Regions from separate parts of the Ensifer sp. 38_S197 genome, predicted to be linked through region 1. Evidence: riboswitches for the same ligand, from Rfam matches in the RefSeq annotation. Region 1 holds a riboswitch; the other holds the start of a gene.
The links. Region 1 has a riboswitch for cobalamin ahead of AC1Z3V_RS21405 (aromatic ring-hydroxylating oxygenase subunit alpha). Riboswitches for the same ligand answer to the same signal wherever they lie in the genome.
Positions count from the first base shown of each region.

Region 1 (9,248 bases):
CAACCAGACGGCCGCCAAGACCAGGATGACGGAGGCGACGAAGCAGCTGACGGACCTCGGGGCGCGCGATACCGCGCTTTCGCAGATCGCCAGCCTGACGGAGCAGCTGGCTGCTGCGCCCGATGCCGAGAAACCGGCCATCCAGGCCAAGATCGACGAGCAGAACGCGATCGTGGCCGATCTCGACGCCAGGTTGCCACCGCGCGACCAGGCGCCCGCGCTGAAGGCGCAGCTCTCACTGGAACTGACGACGCTCGACAGGCAGGTCCGCAGTCTCGACATCTATATCCAGCTCGCCTCGACGTTTAACTTCGATGCCGACGGCAGCGTGCCCGCCGGCGAGAAGGCCATCAGCGACGAAAAGAAGGCGCTGCTCAACGAAGCCTATGTCTTCCAGCGGCCTGGCGTCACGCCGTCGGGCGCCGCACGACTGACCGGCGCCGGGGCGTTGCTCAACAAGGAATACTACGAACAGAAGATCGGCAGCATCACCACGGTCTCGGATCTGGTCGGCGATAGCCGTCTTTTCAACTACATCGTCACGGCCTTCGGCTTGCCATCCGCGACGACGATGCCCTCCACGGTCGAGAACATCCTCACCAGCGACATCAACGACCCGCAGAGCTACGTGAACAAATATGGCGGCGAATACAACGCCGCCTACAAGAAGATGCTCGCCGCCTTCAACTTCCAGACCGACGGTACGCTGCAAGCCGGCAAGACCGCGCAGGATGCGGACCAGATGAAGACGACGTCCGACGAATACATGGTGCGCTACAACGACAAGAGCGATGCCGAGGACGAAGCTCTGGTCAAGCGCTTCAAGCTGCTGATCGGTACGATGAAATCGGTCGACGAACTGCTCGCCAACAATGACATGAAGAAATTCATGCTGCGTGCCTTCGGCCTCGAAAACGAGGATCTGAGCACGCGAACGCTGAAGCGTATTCTGACCAGCGACCTCAACGATCCCAAGAGCTATGCCAACACGCTGCGCGATGAGCGCTACGTCAAGCTCGTAAAGGCATTCAACTTCAATCCGGACGGCACGCTCGGCGCACCGAAGCTGGCGCAGAGCGAAGGCGACATCATGAACACGGCCAAGGCCTATGTGATCGCCAAGTCCCGCTTCGGCACGGACGAAGAGAAGAAGGTCGCTAAGGATAAGGCGCAGGAGGAAGCCAAATACTACACCGCCGAGATTGAGAAGATCGAAACGCTCGACGCCTTTCTCGCGAACCGGCGTCTGGTCGATTTCGTTTTGGTCGGCGCCGGCATCGATCCGGAAACGGTCAAGACCGAATACCTCAAGGATATGTTCACGTCCGATCTCGACGATCCCAAGAGCTTCATCAATACCGATCCGGACGGGCTCAGATATCGCGAGATCGTCGCCTCCTTCAACTTCGACACAGCCGGTAAGATCGTCCGGGGCGAAGCCGGCCAGATCCAGACCCGGCGCGGGCTGATCACCACGGTCGACCTCTATCTCAATCAGTCGCTCGAGGAGTCGGAAGGCGCCGACAACGGCGGTGTTCGCCTGGCGCTCTATTTCAAGCGCAAGGCCCCGGAGATCAACACGGCCTACGACATCCTGGCCGAGACCGCCCTGTTCCAGGTTATCAAGACGGCCTACAGCATGCCGGAGGGCCTGCAGAATGCCAAGATCGAGGCGCAGGCCGCATATATCGAGCGCGTCATCGACATCAAGGATCTGCAGGACCCTGCGAAGCTCGGGAAGCTCCTGCAGCGGTTCACGGCGCTTTATGACGTCGAAAACAACACGGACGTTTCACCGGGGCTGGCGATCCTCAGCGGTAGCGGCGGTGGCGGCGTCAGCGCCGAGACGCTCTTGTCCCTCTCGCAATTACGCGCAGGTGGTCGCTGACACGGGTCGCCTGAAGTCCAGGTGCGCAAGCCTGCAGCATAAGACTGTCCGCAATCACCGATCCGCGCGCAACACCTTGTCAGGGTTCATGATGCCCGCCGGATCGAAGGCGTGCTTGATCCGTTGCATCAGCTCGATCTCGATCGGCGACCGGATCTCCGCGAGTTCGTCGCGCTTCAACTGGCCGATGCCATGCTCGGCCGAGATCGAGCCGTTGTACTTGAGAACGATGCCGTGGACGATCGCGTTGATCTCGCGCCAGCGATCGAGGAAGGCTTGTTTGTCGGCGCCGACCGGCTGCGAGATGTTGTAGTGGATGTTGCCGTCGCCCATGTGGCCGAAGGAGCAGATGCGCCCGCCGGGGATTGCCTTCATGACAGCGGCATCCGCATCCTTCATGAAGGCGGGAACGCTGGAGACGGGCACCGAAACGTCGTGCTTGATCGAGCCGCCCTCGGGCTTCTGCGCCGGCGACATGCTTTCGCGCATATGCCACAGCGCCTTGCCTTGCGTCTCGTTGGCAGCGATCACGGCATTTTCGACGAGGCCGGCTGCAAATCCCTGTTCCAGGAGGTCGTTGACCATCCGCTCGGCGCTTTCGGCCGAATCAGAGGCGGAGATGTCGATCAGCGCATACCAGGGATGGACGGTTTCCAGCGGGTCGCGGACGCCGGGAATGTGCTTTGTCGTGAATTCGACGCCGAGCCGCGGCATGAGTTCGAACCCCGTCAGCGCCGGCCCGCAAAGACTGGAGGCCTTCTCGAAGAGGGCGAGCGCATGCTCGACGCTGCCGACGCCGGCGAAAGCCACCTGGTGGCCGAGCGGTTTCGGAAAGAGCTTGAGCACGGCACCGGTGATGATGCCAAGCGTGCCCTCAGCGCCGATGAAGAGGTCGCGCAGGTCGTAGCCGGTATTATCCTTCTTCAGCCGGCGCAACCCGTCCCAGATTTCGCCGGTCGGCAACACCACTTCGAGGCCGAGGCAGAGTTGGCGCATATTGCCATAGGCGAGCACCGCCGTGCCGCCGGCATTGGTGGAGAGATTGCCGCCAATGCGGGCGGAGCCTTCCGATCCGAGCGACAGCGGGAACAGGCGATTGTGGTCGTCCGCCGCCTTCTGGATGTCGGCGAGAATGCAGCCGGCGTCCGCCACGATCACGTTGCCCACCGGGTCGACGTCGCGAATCCGGTTCAGCCGTTCGAGCGAAAGCACGATATCCGCCTTGCCTTCCCGTGGGATCTGGCCGGCGACATGGCCGGTATTGCCACCCTGCGGCACGATCGCCGTGCGGGTCGCGCTGGCGAGTTTCATGATGCGCGAGACCTCGTCGACCGAGCCGGGACGAAGCACCATCGGCGTCGTGCCGCGATAGAGGCCGCGGGATTCGACGAGATAGCGGGCCTTGTCCGCTTCGGCGGTGAGCGCATTGGCGCTGCCGACGATCTTGACGAAGGAGGCGATGAGTTCGGGGGAGGGAAGGGTCGTCATGGGCCTGCCTTCATATGGCGCCTGCGCGCGCTATCGGACCGGTCGATCTGAAGACACGATCCTCGGTTCGTATCGACTGCGATCATAACCGCAATCGCGGTGCGGAGGAGATGCCGCACGCAAGCTCACCCGCGCGGTGCCGCCGCCCGCTGCAGCCGATCGATGATCGCTTCTCCCAACCCTTCCGAAGGGATCGGCCCGAAGGCGATCGTCGCAGCGCCGCTGGCGTCCGCGCGCTTCATGTAGTCGAAGAGATTGGCTGCCGCTTCGCGAAGACTTCCGGTCGGGCTGAGATCGAGAACCACGGCCGCTTGTTCCTCGTTGGCGATCCGGTCGCCACCGAAGCGGATCAGCGCCTCACCGCTGCGCACATCGGTGGCATCAAGCCTCACGGCAGCGCCCGGCGCGTAATGGGAGGCCAGCATGCCCGGCGCCTCGATCGTTGCGCCCGCCGTTTCCGGTCGGATCACCGGACGATCGAGCAGGCGCTCGATCTCGGCGGCATCCAGACCGCCCGGGCGCAGCAGCCGGATCTCGTCGCCGTCGACCTTGATGATCGTGGACTCCAGGCCGATTTCGGCCGGGCCGGCATCGAGGATCAGCTTCAGTTTCTCGCCGAGATCGGCGTCGACATGGGCCGCACTGGTCGGGCTGATCTTGCCCGAGGTATTGGCGCTGGGCGCGGCGAGCGGTCGCCCGAACCGTGCGATCACCCGCCGCGAGAAGCCGTCGGGCATGCGGATGCCAAGCGTGTCGAGGCCGGCCGAGGCGAGTGCATGCACGGTGCTCTCAGGCCGCTGCGGCAGGATCAATGTCAGGGGGCCGGGCCAGAATGCTTCCGCCAGGCGTCGGGACACGGGGTCGAAGCGCACATGAGCCTCGGCCATGGCCATGTCGGAAACATGCGAGATCAGCGGATTGAAACGCGGCCGGCCCTTCATCTCGTAGATGCGGCTGATCGCATCGGGGTTGGTCGCGTCGGCGGCAAGGCCATAGACGGTTTCGGTGGGAATGGCGACCGGCTCGCCTTCGGCAAGAACGGCGCAGGCGCGTTCGATTGCGCGGTCCGGTTCAATGCCCGTGTCGATGATCTCTGCCATGCCGTTTCCTTTCCGCCGCTTCCTTAGCGGACGTGCCGGGAAAACAGAACGATTTTCTTTGCGGGAAACGGTTACTGGCTCAGAGGCTGCGGATGATGCGGCGCAGCGCGTCGTCCCGGGCACCCAGCATCAGCACGTTCTTGAGAGCAACCTTGGGGTCGTCGGTGCGAAAGAGCAGTCCGTTGTCGCGGACGTTGCGGTTGATGACCATCTGTCCGTCTTCGGCGCTCGGCTCGATCGCGACGGCAAAATACATGCGGGAATAGCCGCTCTGGATGCGGTCGAAGAAATGGGTCTCGTCACCAAGGTCGCTGAAGAAATTGGCGAAATAGAACGACCAGGTGATGTACTTGGAAGGCGTGACCGCCGTCCGCGCCGCCGTCACATGGCAATAGCCGAGATGCGGCTTGCCGACGAGCGTGCGGTGGAAGATCAGCTTCGGGAACTGGATCGAGGCGTGAAAGCCGTTGATCCGCTTGTGCGTCGTGTCGCCGGCGGTCGCGAGCTTCTTGGCGGTTCTGTCCGCGACTTCCTCATAACTCAGATACCGTCGTTCGCTCGGCGCCCATTGCCGGCGGTTGATCCTGCCGGTGCGCAGGAACTCGCTGTGAACCGCCGTCTTCGGCACGACGGCCGGCGGCTTCTCGGCCGCTGCGTCGTAATATCTGAATTTTGCCATGCGCCATCTGCCTGCCGGACATCTTCGTCCGCCGGCAAGCCTAGTGCCTTATGGTTAATGAAGGATTTCCTTTCGTTGGCGGAAGATGCGCCGGCACTTTCATGAAAATGTCGCAAACGGGCGAAGTCTTCCCGTGCCTGCGCCATATCGGCCGCGAAAAGTGGCATATGCCCAATATTTGATCTATCTATCTGTTTATAAATAGAAAAATTTTCGACTCCGTTCAAGGGGGACGGTTTCCACTGTGTCGTCATTCTGGAATTGGATGTCGCTATCCGGCGCCTGCCAGGGTGCCTTCCGCGCTTACATATCCTTGCTCAAGGTGTCGTCTTCCGAGGGGAAGGCGGAGAATTGGGAAGCCGGTCAAATCCCGGCGCTGCCCCCGCAACGGTGGTGGAGCGAAAGCCTCGGCAAAAGGCCACTGGACGGTTCCGTCCGGGAAGGCGCCGGGCTGGTCCGCAAAGGACGGCTCCTGAGCCCGGAAACCAGCCTTGACGGACATAACCGTAACGGGTTGCGGCGGGCAGCCGGATCGGAGCCTGAAACGCATGGGTGCGCGCCCGTGCGGGTTCCTGTCCTGCCTCTCCGAAACATGGCGCATGAGGACAGGACATGGATACCAAGACCGATATGCTTCGCAAGCTGAAGGGCCGGCGTGACGGCTACAGCCTCGATCGGGCCTTCTACATCGATCCCGACTATTACCGGCAGGATCTGGAAAACATCTGGTACAAGGACTGGCTGTTCATCGGCCATGACTGCGAGATCCCGCGGGCCGGCAACTATTTCACCGTCCAGGTCGGCGATTTTCCCGTCGTCGTCACCCGCGATCGCCAGGGTACGATCCGCGCGCTCCACAATTCCTGCCGGCACCGCGGTTCCCGCGTCTGCACGCAGCACAAGGGGTCCTCGGCGAAGCTCGTCTGTCCCTATCATCAGTGGACTTACGAACTCGATGGCTCGCTGCTCTTCGCGCGCCAGATGGGCGAGGACTTCGACAAGGCGGCCCACAGCCTGAAACCGATCCACTGCGAGACGGTCGGCGGCTACATCTTCATCAACCTGTCGGAGACACCGGCGGATTTCGCGGCCTTCCGTGAACTGGTCACCCCCTATCTCGCTCCCCACCGGCTTGGGGAGACCAAGGTTGCCTTCGAAAGCACCATCATCGAGAAGGGCAACTGGAAGCTCGTCTGGGAAAACAACCGCGAGTGCTACCATTGCGCCGCCAATCACCCTGAACTCTGCCGCACATATCCGGAAGCGCCGACCGCGACCGGGGTGCAGGGCGCCAAGGACGATCCGGTGATTGCCGCTCACTGGGCGAAATGCGAGGCAGAGGGCCTGCCGAGCGAGTTCCGGATGTCGCCGACCGGCCAGTTCCGCGCCGCGCGCATGCCGCTGGTCGATGATGCCGAAAGCTATACGATGTCGGGTGCGCCCGCCGTTAAACGCGCGCTGTCAGCCGATGTCCGGCAGAAGCAGATCGGCACGCTCCTGATGTTCCATTACCCGACCACCTGGAACCATGTGCTTTCCGATCACGCCATCACCTTCCGCGTGCTGCCGCTCGGGCCGGAGCTCACGCAAGTGACGACGAAGTGGCTGGTCAACAAGGATGCGGTCGAAGGCGTCGACTATACACTCGATGACCTGACCCATGTCTGGACCGAGACCAACGACCAGGATCGCCAGATCGTCGAGGAAAACGCCTTCGGCATCCGGTCGCCGGCCTATGAATCCGGCCCCTATTCGCCGGAGCATGAAGGCGGCGTAATGCAGTTCGTCGAATGGTACTGCAAGTTCATGGAGCAGCGCCTCGAGGGCGATGCGGCTCCGTTGTCGAAGGTCGCCTGACATGCAGATGGCACCCTCCTTCCACCATTTCGACGAACTGCATGTCTGGATCGACCGGCAGCAGATGCTCGAATGCACGTCGGCGGTCGTCGAGACCGCCGACGTCATCACCTTCACCTTCCGCGCGGAGAAGCCAGCCTGGTTTCGCTACCTGCCCGGCCAGTTCGTGACGCTCGAACTGCCGGTCGCGGACGAACCGGTCATGCGCACCTATACCCTGTCGTCGACGCCATCGCGGCCGCTCTCGATCGCGGTCACGGTGAAGGCACAGGCCGACAGCATCGGCACCCGCTGGATGTTCGACCATCTCAAGCCCGGCATGAAGCTGAGGGCCTTCGGGCCGCTCGGCGATTTCAGCTTCGTCCGCCATCCGGGCGATAAGTACCTGTTCATCTCGGCCGGCTCCGGCATCACGCCGATGATGTCGATGACCCGCTGGATGGCGGACTGCGTGCCGGAGACGGACGTCACCTTCATCTCCTGCGCCCGTCGGCCGGAGGATCTTTTGTTCCGCTCGGAGCTCGAAGTCCTGGCAACGCAGATGTCCGGGCTGAACCTCGGCTTCATCGTCGAGGGACATGAGGCGCGCCACGGTTGGCATGGCCTGCGTGGCCGCATCGACGGTGCCAAGTTGCCGTTGCTCGCTCCCGACTTCCTGGAACGCACGGTGTTCTGCTGCGGGCCGGAACCCTTCATGCGCGGTGTGCGCGAGATGCTGAAGGCAGCCGGTTTCGACATGAGCCGCTATCACGAGGAGAGCTTCCAGCCGGCGGCCGCGCCTGCTGCGGAAGAAATCGCCGTGCGCGCTGGTATCGGCGACGACGGCGAGGGCCAGGTGGCCAAGGTTGCCTTCACCATGAGCGGCAAGGAAGTGGTGGCAAAGCCCGGCCAGACGATCCTGCAGACGGCCCGCGCCAACGGTGTGCGGATCGGTGCTGCCTGCGAGGGCGGCATCTGCGGCACCTGCCGTGTAATGAAGGTCGCAGGCGAAGTCGAGATGAGCCACAATGGCGGCATTCTTGATGACGAGATCGACGAGGGCTACATCCTCGCCTGCTGCTCGCGGCCGCTGGGAGATGTCCAGATCGAAGCCTGAAGGGGCTAGGGCGTGCTACAGGGCGGTGGCTGGGCGGTGGCGAGCCCTGGGCTGCCGGTCGATGGCTTGGGGCATCCGCCCTGCGCGGCGTCATCGGCCGCGACTGCCACCTGCAGGGCGCGCTCGTGGCGGGCGAAATCGATCGACCCGGTCACCAGCATGTCGACGCTGCTGCCGGCGCTGCTCGTGGCGCCGGCACGGCTGACGAGCAGTGGCTCGCCAAGCGTTGCGGCCGCCCGTGCGACCGCGTGCACTCCGGTCCCTTGCGCAGCTTGCGCGACGAGGGTGATCGGCATTGGTTTTTCCGGCAGCAACGCGCCTTGCGCCCAGATCGCCTTCAGCGCCAGCGGCGACATCGCTGCGACATTCACGTCGATGTCGTCCAAGGTGCCGGGCACACGATAGGGACAGCGTCGCTTGCCGCAATTGACGCCGGAGGAGAACTGCCACAGCGCATAGCTGTCCCAGTTGCCCATCGGGAAGACCTGGCGGATATCCGGCTTGTAGCGCGCATACCAGAGCGGCAGGCGCGATAGCAGCCGGTGCTTGGCGCGGTGCGTGGCGATGTATTGGGCCGTGATGTGGTTGGTATAGAGGATCGGATAGCGTCCCGTCCGGGTTTTGATGTGGCCGGCGAAGATGGCGGCATCCTCGAGCGACATGTATTTGTCGGGATCGATGCCTTCGAGATCGAGAACCATCAGTTCGTCGTCGCGCGGCTCGGCGTAGTCGAGGAAATGGTTCGCCTGGTCCACGGGGTTGCCGGGACGGGCGAGATGGTAGGCGCCCCATAGCAGCCCGTGCGAGCGGGCGATCATGCGCCGGGTCTGATAGAGCTCGCGGCTGACCGCGTATTTGCGCCACATGGTCTTGCAGTGGTTGAAGGTGTCGCCATTGTGGTCGCCGGTGCAGGAGAAGCTCTCCGGCAAACCGTCGGAGGCCTTGGCGATGAAGCCGGAGATGCGCTTGTCGGCGAGCATGACTTCCCAGTCGATGCTGTTCATTTCATAGGCGTCGACGATGATGGAATTCGACTTTGTCTTCCAGGGTTCCAGTTCACCGGCGCGTGCGGTCGCCGCCGCGAAAATCAGACCCAGGAAGGTCGCGAGGCGCAGAATCATCCCTGTGGTGGAGATATAC
Region 1 is NZ_JBXOVZ010000002.1:1,720,664-1,729,911, forward strand. Features, by position in the region: gene AC1Z3V_RS21385 (DUF1217 domain-containing protein) at 1-1,888, shown strand, start outside; gene AC1Z3V_RS21390 (FAD-binding oxidoreductase) at 1,943-3,376, opposite strand; gene AC1Z3V_RS21395 (L-threonylcarbamoyladenylate synthase) at 3,502-4,476, opposite strand; gene AC1Z3V_RS21400 (DUF6656 family protein) at 4,556-5,155, opposite strand; cobalamin riboswitch at 5,459-5,663, shown strand; gene AC1Z3V_RS21405 (aromatic ring-hydroxylating oxygenase subunit alpha) at 5,768-7,012, shown strand; gene AC1Z3V_RS21410 (FAD-binding oxidoreductase) at 7,014-8,108, shown strand; gene AC1Z3V_RS21415 (glycoside hydrolase family 25 protein) at 8,114-9,248, opposite strand, start outside.

Region 2 (9,248 bases), 1.4 Mb from region 1:
GCAATCACAAATTTCTTCATCGCCCATCGGCGCCCGACGCGCCGCCCCTCTCGCCGAGCCAGCCGCCCCGTCGGTCTCGCGACGCTGCGCCGGCCACCTCTTCAGCCGGTGCCAGCCTACTGCATAATTTCTTAAATCGAAATCGATTTGAGAATTGAAATTATGCAGCAAATCAAAGCGCTACAGCGGCCTTTTGCGCGTCAGATCAGACGCGCGGCGCTGTAGGCGCTCACCGGAAGAATTGCATGCTTTTTATCCTGGGCTGGCTGAATAGGCCGTGAATGCGCCGTTTATCAGCGGTTTGGATTCGCGCGGCGGCCGGCGCTTCGGCGATTGCGCGTTTCTTCCACCTCGCCTTCCTCGTCGAGCGGCGCCGCGGAGGCGGTCTTCCTGCCGGAAGCGGTCGTCCTGGCCGGCGCCCCTGCCTCCGCCGACGCCCTTGCCTCGGCGGACGTGGCGCCCTTCGGCTCGCCCACCTTCTCCGGCTCGTCGCTTTCGATGCCGGTCTGGTTCTCGACCGGCACGTCCTCGATCTTCACCGGGAACGGCTCGCCGATGCCTTCGTCGCGGAAGCGCTCATAGATCGAGATGCGCAGGTCGTTGCGCACGCCGCCGCCGGTCAAGACGTCGGCGACGTAGATCCTGAGCTCGAAGGTCATGCGCTCGTCGCCGAAGGCGGTGAAGCCGACGCTCGGCGACGGATTCTTCAGCACCATCGGATGGGCGGCGGCGATCTCGGAAAGCAGCTCCATGATCCGACGCGGATCGCTGGCATAGGTCACGGTAACGGCGATTTCGGAGCGGCCGAGCTTGTTGCGGTGGGTCCAGTTGCCGACCGACGCGTTGATCAGCAGCGAGTTCGGCATCATGATCGACTGGTGCTGGAAGGTCTCGATCTCGGTGGCGCGCACCGAGATGCGCTTGACGAAACCTTCCGTCGTGCCGCTGACGATCCAGTCGCCCACCTTGAACGGCCGCTCGACCAAGAGGATGAGCCCCGAGACGAAGTTCGAGACGATGTTCTGCAGGCCGAAACCGACGCCGAGCGAGAGGGCACCGGCAACGAGCGCGAGGTTGGAGAGATCGATGCCCGCCGCCGACAGGCCGATGAGGCCGGCAAGGCCGACGCCGGTATAGCCGATGCCGGTGCGGATGGAGTTGCGCACGCCCGCATCGACGCGGCTGCGCGCCATGATGTTGCCGTCGATCCAGCGCTGGACGAAGCGGGTAACCGCATAGCCGAGCGCGAAGAACAGGATGCCCGCGAGAATGCCGACCAGCGAAATGGTGATCGAGCCGATCTTGATGTCGGTGACCGCGCGATAGGCCCAGGCCTCGATATCGGCGATCTGGAAGCCCCATTGCAAAAGGATCAGCGGAATGAAGAACAGGACGACGAGCGCATAGATGCTGAGGCCCGCCACGAGGCCGATCTGATCGAGCGCCACCTGCTCGAGATTGTAGCGCCGCTCGAGATAACGTCCCGCGGCGGTCTCGGCGAAGGCGTTCTGCTTGGCCACCGCCCGGCCGGTGAGGATGCCGATATACATCGTCACCAGGATCGCGCCGGTGATGATGATCTGCGTGGCGATGAAGCGCGCGAGGCCGACATAGCCCGATGCCGCCGAGATGATCAGCGAGGCGCCGATCAGGAGAAGGCCGACTGAGACGATCCGCGGCCAGGAACGGCCATGCGCCTCGAAGGAATCGTCCTGCCGGAGCGTCGGCTTGATCCAGGCCGATGCCATGATGATGACACCGATGACGATCGAGGCGACGAAGCTCTTGACGACGGTCAGCACCACCGGCGAGCCCAGCGCTTCGCTGATGCCGCCGAAGAGATAATCAAGGCCGTTGACCAGCGCCATGGCGAAGATCGTGGCCATCAGCATCCTGGCGCCGCGGTCGGAGACCCGGACCAGCCGCCAGCGCGCATCGCTCGGTGAAAGCACCGCCTGGGCAAGCCGGGTGATGAAGAACACCACCACGCTGACGCCGAGCGTGATCGCGACGATCGGCTCGATGTCGGAGCGAAGCACGTTGAACGAGCGCATGAAGAAGAAGCTCGACACGGCGAATGCGGCGGAAGCCAGCGTCGGTATCATGGTCGACCAGAAGGCCACCGACAGACGCCGGAAGTAGCTCGGCTCCTCGTCGGTGATATCGTGCTGGATCCAGGGGCGGAAGAGCCTGCGGCTGCCGGCGAGGAAGACCAGCGCCGCCAGCAGCGACAGGAACAGCGCCGTCAGCAACTGCACGCGCTTGTAGTTCCAGGCAAAGCTCAGCCAGCTCGTGACGCTGCGGGTGAGCACGCGGGTCTCGTCGGCCGTCGCCGACAGGGCATCGTTGAACATGGTGCCGGAGACTTCGGTGTTCTTCAGCAGCGTGTTCGAAAACAGCGCGCGGCGCGTGGCCGTAATCGCGTTGGAAAGCTTGGTCGACTGCACCGAGAGCCCCTCGGCCTCGCCGGTCAGCGCGTTGATGGCGCCGCGCTCGGCGACGAGCCGCTTGCGCTCGGCGGACACGATGTCGGCCTCCGGCGGCTGCCCCTCGCCCGGCGGATCGCCGAGTTCGGTGAGCCGCGCCTTGATCTCGTCGAAGCGCGGACGGGTCGAGACCGATACGCCGATGATCTGTTTCGAGAGCGCATCGACCTGCACCTTCAGTTCCGCAAGCGCGGTATCGTCGTCCTTCGCCTTGTCGACGAGGTCGGTCAGCCGCTTGAGCTCTTCGCCGGCCTTGGCGAGCTGCTCGGTCGCCTGGGTTTGAGCCGGTGGCGCGGCATCGGCCGGCACCGGCTCGCCGGCGGGCGGCGTTGCCGTTTGCGCGGGCTGGGCGGTCGTCGCGGCCGGCTCGGCGGCAGCGCCGGGAGTCGCACTATTGTCAGCGGGTTGCGCACCTTCCTGCGCCGGCGCCGTCTTGGCGGCCGGCTGGGCGGCGTTCTGGCCGGACTGAGCGGGCGCCGCCTTCTGTGCCGGCTGTGCTGCGTTCTGGCCCGTCGCCTGTGCCGGCTGCGTCGGCTTTTGCGCCATGACCGGACCGGTGGCGGCAAGCGCCAGCAGGCAGAGGAGAATGGCAGGCAATTTTCCGACAGAACGCAATTTCAAGATCCTTGCAGGTTGAGACCCGTGATGCGGAATCGCGTCAGTGGTCATCACAATGCGATGTGAATACGAAAGACGGCGGAAAGATGCAAAAGCCGCCGCCAATTGCGCACCGACGCCGGATTTTTCGTCAGAAACCGGCGCCGGGCTGTGCCAGATAGGCAAGCTCGGCGTCCGTCGAGACGCGGGCCAGGAAGGCGTTGCGGTGCGGGAAGCGGCCGAATTGTTCGATCACATCGCGGTGGCGGATGGCATAGTCGAGATAGTCGGCGTCGCCGAGTTCGGTGAAAAGCTTCACCGACATGGTCTGGTCGGTCAGGTTTTCCGAGTGCTCGAACGGCAGATAGACGAAGGCGCGCGCCTCCGGCCTGATCGCCATGTCGGCGCCGATGCCCACGGCGAGCTTCGCCTCGTGCAGCGCCAGGCAATCGGTCGCAAAGGCCAGCGGCGTGCCGCGATACATGTTGCGCGGCATCTGGTCGAGCAGGATGATCGCCGCCAGCCGGTTCTCCGGCGTCGCCCGCCAGATCTCGCTCACCCCGCGGGCGAGCGCCAGGTGCGATGCCTGGAACCGACGAATGCAGGCGTCGTCCAGTTCGCTGCTCACCGTGAACCAGTCGTCATAGCTGAGCTCGCCGAACCAGAAGTTCAAAACGTCCTCTGGCGTGCAGATTTCAACTTCCTTCGTCATTTGCTTCCTCGTGCCCCTCTTCTGCCCGTCCCGCCCCTTTCGAGGCCGGATCGGCAGCCATGCATGCGCTAAGACATAGGCGCGGACCGGTCCATGTCCATGCACGCACGCCCAATGTCGATGCACGCCTTACGCGCGCCGCGTGAGGATGGCAACAAAGGCGATGCCGCCGACGATGCCGGTGACGACGCCGATCGGCATGTCCTCCGGCGCCATGATGACGCGGGCCGCGAGGTCGGCCATGATCAGCGTCAAGGCGCCAAAGAAAGCCGAGAGCGGGATGACCCGGACATTGTCGCTGCCGGCAAAGAGCCGCACGAAATGCGGCACCATCAGCCCGACGAAGCCGATCGCTCCCGAAAAGGCCACCATCACCCCGGTCAGGAGCGCGGTGACGATGAAGAGCGTCAGGCGGAAGCGGCGCACGGGAATGCCGAGCGTCGTCGCCGTCTCGTCGCCCATGGCAAGCGCGTTGATCTCGCGCGACCGAATGACCAGCCAGCCAAGCGAGACGACGAGCACCAGCGCCGGATAGACGAGGTGCGGCCATTGCGCGAGGCCAAGGCCGCCGAGCATCCAGAAGATCACCGTGTGGGTCGCCCGCGGGTCACCGAGGAAGATCATGAGGTTGCCGATCGACGTCAGCACGAAGGCGACGGCGACGCCGGCGAGCACCAGGCGATCGGCGCTGGTGCCGAGCGCGCGGGAAACGAAGGCGACCAGCACGGTTGCCAGAAGCGCGCCGCCAAAGGCAAAGAGCGGCACCGTGAGAAGACCGAGGATCATTCCGGTGTGAAGCAGCGCGACGATCGCACCGAGCGCGCCGCCCGAGGAGACGCCGAGCAGATGCGGATCGGCGAGCGGATTGCGCGTGACCGATTGCAGCACGGCGCCGGTCAGCGCCAGGCCGGCGCCGACGAGCCCCGCCAGCATGACCCGCGGCAGGCGCACGTCCCAGACGATGCTTTCGCGGCCTGCCGACCAGAAGGCCTCGATACTGCCGGGCGCGAGCTTGCTTGCGACGATCGACCAGACGGTGGTGACCGGGATCGGCGCCGAGCCGAGCGACACGCCCGCGGTCACGGTGAGGAGAAGCAGCAGCAGGGCCGCGAACAATCCGACCCCACCGCGGATCGCCCGAACGGGAGCGACCCGCGAAACGGCAACGGGACCAGACGACGTATCCTCGGCCAGCATCGGTTACAAGCCTTCGCCGTGAAAGGCCTTGGCGAGCCGGGCGATGGCGTCGACGTTGCGCGGCCCCGGCGTCGCCTCGACATAATCGAGCACCACGAAGCGGTCGTTCCGGACCGCATCGACATTGGCAAAGGCCGGATTGTTCTTCATGTAGGCGATCTTGTCCTCGGCCTTCACCTCGCCGTAGTTGACGATGACCACGACCTCCGGATTGCGATCGATCACCGGCTCCCAGGAGACTTCCACCCAGCTCTTGTCGACATCGTCCATGATGTTGGTGCCACCGGCGGCCTCGATCATCGCCGTCGGGATGCCGAAACGGCCCGAGGTGAACGGCTTTTCCTCGCCGGAATCATAGACGAAGACGCGGGTCGGCTTGTCGCGGCCGGCAGTGGCCTTGGCGATCTCGGCGAGCTGGCTGCGATAACCCGCGACCAGCGCCTCGGCCCGATCCTCGACGCCGAAGATGCGTCCGAGATTGAGCAGATCGACGAACATGTCGTCCATCGAGGGTTTTTCCCTGGCCATGACATGGACGCAGGACTCGGTGAGTTCGTAGACATTGATCTTGAAGGGGGCCAGCGTCTCGGGCGTCACCTCGCCGCCGACCTTCATGCCGTAGTTCCAGCCGGCGAAGAAGAAATCGGCATCGGCGTTGAGGAGCACTTCCTTGGTCGGATATTTCTCCGAGAGCTCCGGCAGTTCCTTCACCCCCTCGCGCAGCTTTTCATCCAGCGTCTTCCAGCCGGAAACGCCGGTGTAGCCGACCATGCGGTCCTGCAGTTTCAAGGCCAGCATCATCTCGACCAGATTGACGTCGTTGGCGATCGCCCGTTTCGGCGCGGCATCGAAGGTGACCTCGCGGTTGCAGCTCTTGACCGTGACCGGATAGGCGAGCGCGGGCGTGGCGGCGGCGAGGAGAAACAGGAAGGTAGAGGAGGCAATATTGATCTTCATGAAATGGATCCCTGTCGAGGAAGTGAAAAGGAAAAGCGCGCACTGCCGGCGGCGGCAGTGCCGTGGGCGGTGGCGGTGACGCCGAAGGCGGTGGAGAGCGCCCGCGGGCTCAGCACTTCCTCGGGCGTTCCAAAGGCGGTCAGGCGCCCCGCCGTCACGATCGCCACGTCGGTTGCGAATTCGGCGGCGAGATTGATGTCGTGCAGCGTCGACACGATCGTCAGCTTCAGCGTCTGCAGCAGCTCGAGGATTTCAAGCTGGTGGCGGATGTCGAGGTGGTTGGTCGGCTCATCCAGGATGATGATGCGCGGCTCCTGGGCAAGCGCCCGGGCGATCAGCACCCGCTGCTTTTCGCCGCCCGAGAGCGTCGAGAACTGGCGGCCGGCGAGATGGGCGAGATCGAGATGGGAGAGCGCATGCTGCACGCGCTCGCGGTCCGTGTCGGTCCAGCCGTTGAGCCCTTCCCGCCGCGGGATACGCCCCATCATCACCACGTCGCGCACGCTGAAGGGAAAATCGCCGGGCATTTCCTGCAGCACGACGGCGATCGTCTTTGCCGCTTCGCGCGCCGAGATCGACCAGAGGTCGACGCCGCCGATTTTGATACGGCCCGCATTCGGCTGCACCGCCCGGTAAAGGCAGCGCAGGAGCGAGGTCTTGCCCGCCCCGTTCGGCCCGAGGATCGCAAGCCGGCTGCCCGCCTCGATCGCGAAGTCCATGCCGTCGACCAGCTTCAGCCCCGGGCGCGGCCCCCAGCAAAGCCCCTCGACGCGAAGTGCGGCTCCTGTTGCCGTGCAGGTCATGGTCTCATCCCTCCCCGCGCTGTCATTGGAAGTGGCCCGCAACGTCTTCGGAGACGAGCATCGCCGCCGGGATGCGGGCAAGCGTCTTGCCTTCAAGCCCGCGCGGCCGGTCAGCGGCACGCGCCATGCCGTCGCCGCGCTCGGCATGGGCGGCGGCAAAGCGGACGAGATCGTCGATATCCTCCTCTGGCGTAATGCCGCCAAAGAGATAGGTCGCCTTGCCCGTCGCCTGGAAGGCGATGGTGCAGGGTCGCGTGCAGGCCGCCATGCAGACCGTGCCGGCGATCGAGAAATCGCGACCGAGCGGCTCGCCGAGCGCGGCAATGCTGCGGTTGAGACGCTTTATGAGCTCGGCGCCGGGCATGCACGGGCCACCGGTAAAGCGGCAATCGGTGGAGACCGTTATCTTGTGCTGTCGGGAAGTCGTCTCGGCCATGTTCTCTCTCCGTGGGACTGACGGCAAGAGATGGCGAAACGGCAGGACGACGGATGACCGTCGCTTGGAAGCCAGTTCTTTTCCATCGGAACACCCCGTCCGTTGTGGTTGATCGGTTCGATGGCAGGTCTCCTGGCTCGCGGGTCGCGGCGCATCCACGTCTTCCCGGCTTGTCGCCAGTGACATGGTGTGAATGCGCTTTCCGCTCACAGTTGCGGGGGCAGCCACGGTTTCGGTCCCGTCAGGGTCGTCCGTTCCGTGTTCCCTTTTCAGCCGCTTCCGCATTTCCGCGGATGCAGCACCATCAACGCCTTCCTCGCATGAATCGCTGGATGAAACAACTGCTGGGGGCATGGGCTCCGGATCTATCAACATGCGGCGTTTCGTCATGCGGGACTGTTATAAAATAACATTACAAAGATCAATGCGAAAATTGGCGGTCAGCCCTTCAGCTGCTTTCTCCGGGGCAAGGACATCGCTGGCGGGGCACGAATGGCGTATCCTTGATCTTTGGCTTGCGCGGAAAGGAGCTCTGTCATGGCGGCCTATTTGATCGCGGATGTCGAAATCACGGATGCCGCGGCGTTTGAACAATACATCCAGGAAGTGCCGGCGACGGAGGCGCGCTATGGTGGCCGCTATCTCGGCCGCGGCGGCGCGACCCAGGTCCTCGAGGGCGACTGGGAGCCGCACCGGCTCGTCATCGTCGAGTTCCCGGACATGCAGGCCTTGCTCTCCTGGTACCAATCGCCGGAATATCAACGCCTGAAGACGATCCGCGAGCGCTGTGCCAAGACACGGATCATGACGCTGGAAGGTGTCGCCACCTGAAGCGGAGCGCAAGACTGCCGCAAACGCCAGCCTTTACCGTCACGTCGAGCTTCGCGGCGCACGGATGTAGCCGCTGCCGGGCCATGTGCTCCGGATCCATCGACATGGGCCGTTCGTCATGTGTTTCCGTCACGAGCTGACGTGACGGAGTGCAACATCAGAGTTGAATAACCGGCGAAATTTGCCGCGACGCGGCGCGCCCGCGGATCGGAGCAGAAGCGCGGCCGCGCCCCCCGCTTCGCCCCGCACTGCGCCCGAAATCCCCGAAGTTTAACGTACGTTACGTCCGCGTAACCCTATGGCCGTTGAGAAAACCAGCAGCCGAAGCGACAATTCACGAGGCTAGCATCGGGCATCGACAAGCCACCGAAAATCAACCTAGCCGCGCAAGTCCCGAAATGAAGTGATGGCAACTCAACTTTCTACAGGGGATGGCAGTGAACCCAATTGACTTCTTCGTCGAGACGCTTCGGACCTATCCTCCCGTTGCCGTCTTCCTCGCCCTCGGCATCGGTTTCCTGATCGGCCCCATCAAGGTCGCGGGCTTCAATCTCGGAAACGTCACCGCCACGCTTCTTGCGGGCGTTCTCATCGGGCAGCTCGGCATCCAGGTTTCCGGTGACCTGAAATCCACCTTGTTCCTGATCTTTCTGTTCGCCGTCGGTTACGGTGTCGGCCCGCAATTCGTGCGGGGCTTGAGCACCGACGGTCCGAAGCAGATCGCCTTTGCGCTCTCCGTCCTGGTGCTCTGCCTCATCGTTCCCTATCTCTGCGCGCTGATCGCCGGGCTGCCGCTCGGCTACGGCGCCGGCATGTATGCCGGCTCGCAGACGATCTCGGCCGCGATCGGCGTTGCGACCGACCAGATCAATTCGCTCGGGCTGACGCCGGAGCAGGCCAAGACCTTTGCCGACCAGATCCCGATCGCCTATGCGGTGACCTATATCTGGGGCACGATCGGCTCCGCGATCATCCTCGCCCAGCTCGGGCCCAGGCTTCTCGGCATCGACCTTCCGGCGGCTTGCAAGGAATATGAGGCAAAGCTCGGCGGCGGCTCCGAAAACAGCGAGCCGGGCATCACCCGCGCCTATCACGATTTCGGGCTCCGGGCCTATCGCATCGATCAGGCGAGCGGCCTCACCGGAACGCCGGTCAGGAACCTGCTTCCCGGCATCCGCGTCTATGTCGAGCGCTTGCGCCGCGGCAACGAGATCATCGAGGCGGACGGT
Region 2 is NZ_JBXOVZ010000002.1:3,166,501-3,175,748, forward strand. Features, by position in the region: gene AC1Z3V_RS28360 (hypothetical protein) at 1-20, opposite strand, end outside; gene AC1Z3V_RS28365 (mechanosensitive ion channel family protein) at 294-3,032, opposite strand; gene AC1Z3V_RS28370 (DUF924 family protein) at 3,235-3,795, opposite strand; gene AC1Z3V_RS28375 (FecCD family ABC transporter permease) at 3,925-4,992, opposite strand; gene AC1Z3V_RS28380 (ABC transporter substrate-binding protein) at 4,996-5,949, opposite strand; gene AC1Z3V_RS28385 (ABC transporter ATP-binding protein) at 5,946-6,752, opposite strand; gene AC1Z3V_RS28390 (DUF1636 family protein) at 6,775-7,188, opposite strand; cobalamin riboswitch at 7,294-7,509, opposite strand; gene AC1Z3V_RS28395 (DUF1330 domain-containing protein) at 7,726-8,019, shown strand; gene aspT (aspartate-alanine antiporter) at 8,457-9,248, shown strand, end outside.
Region 2: another riboswitch for cobalamin. It lies ahead of AC1Z3V_RS28390 (DUF1636 family protein); the one in region 1 lies ahead of AC1Z3V_RS21405 (aromatic ring-hydroxylating oxygenase subunit alpha).